Regions from separate parts of the Kribbella sp. NBC_01245 genome, predicted to be linked through region 2. Evidence: riboswitches for the same ligand, from Rfam matches in the RefSeq annotation. Region 2 holds a riboswitch; the other holds the start of a gene.

The links. A riboswitch is a leader RNA that binds a small molecule or an ion and turns the genes downstream of it on or off. The one in region 2 is predicted to bind FMN.
Region 1: it holds a riboswitch for FMN, as region 2 does, so the genes downstream of both, ribD (bifunctional diaminohydroxyphosphoribosylaminopyrimidine deaminase/5-amino-6-(5-phosphoribosylamino)uracil reductase RibD) here and OG394_RS08785 (6,7-dimethyl-8-ribityllumazine synthase) in region 2, are expected to answer to the same signal.

The regions. Positions count from the first base shown of each region.
Region 1 is NZ_CP108487.1:8,267,666-8,269,860, forward strand. Features, by position in the region: gene OG394_RS38045 (ABC transporter substrate-binding protein) at 1-480, opposite strand, end outside; FMN riboswitch at 900-1,031, shown strand; gene ribD (bifunctional diaminohydroxyphosphoribosylaminopyrimidine deaminase/5-amino-6-(5-phosphoribosylamino)uracil reductase RibD) at 1,151-2,191, shown strand; gene OG394_RS38055 (riboflavin synthase) at 2,192-2,195, shown strand, end outside.
Region 2 is NZ_CP108487.1:1,992,847-1,995,041, reverse strand. Features, by position in the region: gene fdhD (formate dehydrogenase accessory sulfurtransferase FdhD) at 51-869, opposite strand; FMN riboswitch at 962-1,120, shown strand; gene OG394_RS08785 (6,7-dimethyl-8-ribityllumazine synthase) at 1,193-1,636, shown strand; gene OG394_RS08780 (phosphotransferase) at 1,762-2,195, opposite strand, start outside.

The DNA.
Region 1 (2,195 bases), 2.4 Mb from region 2:
GTCGTCCTGCACCGTGCCCTGGACGACGACCACGCGCTTGCCGGCCAACTGGTCGAACGACGTGATGCCCGAGGTCTTCGTGGTGTTCAGCCCGAGGTAGCCGAAGTCGTAGCCATTGCTGAAGGCAACGGTCTTCTTGCGCGCCTCGGTGATGGTGATGGACGAGCTGCCGAGGTCGAACTGGCCGCCGTTCACCTGCGAGAGCAGGGCGGAGAAGTCCGTGCCGACGAACTCGGGCTTCAGGTTCAGCTTGGCGGCGACCGCGGTGATCAGGTCGTTGTCGAAGCCGGTGAACTTGCCGTCCTTGACGTACACGTTCGGCGGGGCATCGGTCAGCGTGCCGATCCGCAGCGTGCCGGCCTGCAACAGCCCGAGGTCAGGGCCGTCGGCGGTGGACTTGTCGTCCGAACCGCAGGCGGCGAGGCTGACGGCCAAGGTGATGGCGGTGCCTAGGGCAACAAAAGCGCGGATGGCGCGCACAGGTATCTCCTTTAGGTGCATCGGGCAACGATCGTGGGGGTGACCCACGCACCGACGCTAACGCCGCCCGACGGGCAGTCATTCCACGCTGACACCCGCTGAGACAGCGCCGGAAAGTCCACTCGGTCTGTGCTATATCAATCGGGACGGTCTCGAAGTGTGGTCGATCCGGCTCACTCCGTGAACAGATGATTCCGCCGCGTCGGGTTGCTCGCCGAACACCTGGCGGCACCCTTGTCGCCTGAGCGGGCTGTCTCTTTGGTCACAAGGGTCCGATGAACCCCGACACGCCGCGTCACAAGGGTCCGATGAACACCGACACGCCGGGGTGCGAAGGGCCGGTGAGTGTCTTGAGGTGTGACCTGGATCCTGGCGGGGTTGCGGACTAATGGCACACTGGAGGCACGAGTGAACCCACTCGCGTGCTCCGGGGTCGGTGTAATTCCGAGCCGGCGGTTATAGTCCGCGACCCGATCGACGCAGTTTGTCGGCCGGTTGACCTGGTGGAATTCCAGGACCGACGGTGAAAGTCCGGATGGGAGGCGCACGCGATCGGCGGGTGCGTCTCGCGTGTGCCCGGAGGACTGTAGCCGCCGGATTCACTGCGATACGCGCGCGCCGGTTGTCACGACCCCGAGAGCTCGACCGTGACAACGAGGGACCGCCGTTCATGAGTTCCACCTCGCCGATCGACGTCGCGTGGATGCGCCGCGCCATCGAGCTTGCCGCGCGCGGAATCGGCAGCACCCATCCCAACCCGGTTGTCGGTTGTGTCATCACCGGTCGCGACGGTCATCCCGTTGGCGAGGGCTGGCACGCCGTCCCGGGCGGACCGCACGCCGAGGTCGAGGCCCTGCGGATGGCCGGGAACCGCGCCCGCGGTGGTACGGCGTACGTGACGCTCGAGCCGTGTAACCACACCGGGCGGACCGGGCCGTGTGCCGTGGCGCTGGTCGAGGCCGGCATCACTCGCGTCGTGTACGCCGTACCGGACCCGAATCCGCAGGCCGCGGGCGGAGCGTCGTACCTGCTGGACCATGGGGTCAAGGTCGAGCAGGGCGTCCTCGGTGACGAGGCCGAGGCGGGTAACCAGATCTGGCTGCACTCGGTCCGGGCCGGGCGGCCGTACGTCACTTGGAAGTTCGCCACCACGCTTGACGGGCGCAGCGCCGCCAAGGACGGCTCCAGCAAGTGGATCACCGGTACGGCGGCCCGCGCGGACGTCCATCGCCTGCGGGCGACGTGTGACGCGATCGCGGTCGGGACGCAGACCGTGTTCGACGATGATCCCGAGCTGACCGTGCGCGATCTCCAAGACGTTCCGGTCGCACGCCAGCCGTTGCGGGTCGTGGTCGGGGATCGCGAGGTGCCCGAGACGGCCCGGGTGCGCAACGACCAGGCCGAGACGTTGCTGCTGCCCACGCATGACCCGGCCGAGGTGCTCCGGCAGCTCGACGACCGGCAGATTCGGCACCTCTGGCTCGAAGGCGGCCCGACTCTGGCCGGGGCGTTTCTGCGCGCGGGCCTGGTCGACCGGATCGTCGCGTACGTCGCGCCGGCGCTGCTCGGCTCGGGCCGTTCCGCGGTGGGCGACCTCGGCGCGGAATCTATCGCCGACCTCCGGCGCTTCACTCTTTCGGACGTCACTCGCCTCGGCGACGACGTACGACTCACCCTGTCTCCTGCCCGAACTGATCGAAGGACGGTCTGAATGT
Region 2 (2,195 bases):
GCAAAAGAAGCCAAAAGAAGGCAAAAGAAGGTAATAGCCCGGCGGATGGGTCACGAGAGGATCCGGTCTGGGCGGTTGTAGATGACGCAGCGCTCGCCGCGGACGAAACCGGCCAGCGTGACGTGGAAGCGTTTGGCCAGGTCGACCGCGAGGCTGGACGGCGCTCCGACAGCGACCACCATGCCGATCCCGGCCGCGACCGCCTTCTGGACGATCTCGTACCCCGCCCGCCCACTCACCACGAGGACCTGGCCGGCCCGCGATCGCTCGTTCAGCACGGTCCAGCCGACCACCTTGTCGACCGCGTTATGCCGCCCCACGTCCTCGCGCACCACCACCCGCTCGCCCTCGACCGTGAACAGCCCGGCCGCATGCAGACCACCAGTCCGCCCGAACGTCGGCTGAGCCTCGCGCAACAAATCCGGCAGGCGCCGTACGAGCTCGGCATCAACGTGTACGTCGTCCACCGGGGCGTAGTCGCGTTCGGCGAGTTCTTCCAGGCTCTGCTGGCCGCAAACCCCGCACGCCGCGGACGTCACGCCGTACCGGCTGACGGGTTCGCGATCGGGCGGCCCATCAAGCGAGACCGTCACCGTGTTGAACTGCTGCTCCCGACTGAGCCGGATATCCGTGCAATAGGCAACGGTCTGCGGCCTGGCGCTGAAGCCTTCGTTAAGGCAGAACCCGGCAGCCAGCTCGAAGTCGGACCCGGGCGTGCGCATCGTCACCACCAGCGGCTCGGCCGGACGCCCGGGCCATTCCAGCCGAAGCTCGAGTGGTTCCTCCGTGACGACCGCGTCCTCGCGCCGGGACAGCTTGGCGCCATCCAGGATTTCGACCTTCACCCGCGTGGTCGGACCTTTGCTCATACCCCCACGTTAGGTCAGCCGCGCCGTACCGCCAGCCACTCGGCGAAGCCGGACAGGTCTTTTCAAAAGACTTTGCGCTAGCGTCGCCCTGACAACGTTCTCAGGGCGGGGTGGAACTCCCCACCGGCGGTGATGTTGCTCCCGGCCGATCCGGGGTCGACCAGCCCGCGAGCGCTCGCCTAACGGCGGGGACAGCAGATCCGGTGCGACTCCGGAGCCGACGGTCACAGTCCGGATGGAAGAGAACGCGGCTCGTACGACGGTGCTGCCTGCCTTCGTTCGTGTCGACACGCCCTGGGTGACGACGCGAGTAGGAGGAACACATGACGCAGTCACCCGTACGCCGCATCGCCATCATCGCCGCCCGCTGGCACGCCGACATCGTCGACGGCGCCGTCGAGGCGTGCACCGCTCGTCTCACCGAGCTGGGGTACGACCTCGACGTGGTCGAGGTACCCGGCGCCTTCGAGATCCCGCTACGTGCCCGTCGGCTCTTACAGTCTGGGGAGTACGACGCCGTCGCGGCTTGCGCCTTCGTCGTCAACGGAGGCATCTACCGGCACGACTTCGTGGCCGCCACCGTGGTCGACGCTTTGATGCGGGTGCAGCTTGAGACCGACATGCCGGTCTTCTCGGCGGTCCTCACTCCGCACCACTTCCACGAGCACGACGAGCATGAGCGCTATTTCAGGCAGCACTTCGTGACCAAGGGCCGCGAGCTGGCGGCGGCCATCGCCGACGTCGTACCTCTCCGGATAGCCGCCTAGCGCGGCCTGGCGCGGCGGCTCGCGGCCGCCACCTCACGTCTGTGGTCAGAGGTCGTCACGAGCGACCGAAGCCGCCGCGCCGTCTCTCCGATCGCCGGTCATCGACGTCACGTCACGTTGGGCGCTCACCAGCCGCGTCGTACCGCCAGCCACTCGAGGAATGTCCAGCCCATCAGCCGCTGGTGCCGCCGCAGTTCCGGCGTACAACCTGTTGGTGGCGGTGCATCGAGGTTGACCAGCATGTACGACGCGATGGCGGCGACCCAGCAGTCGAGATGCTCAGGCGGTACGTCGGAGGTCAGCGGGCTCTTCGCCACGGCCGACGTGGTGTCGATGCCGTGGTGGTGCGCGAGTGGCAGCAGGCCGACCCAGTCGCCCCACGCCGGTCCGAGTGCCAGCCAGTTCCAGTCGACCGTCCAGCAAGTGCCGACCTGATCGAGTAGCAGGTTGTCGGGCCGCAAGTCGCTGTGCATCGCCGAAGCGCCCGCGAGCGCCTCGGGATAGAGCGCGACGAGGTCGACGAGCTCGGCGAGGCGTTGTGGCAGCCAGGGCTGGAACC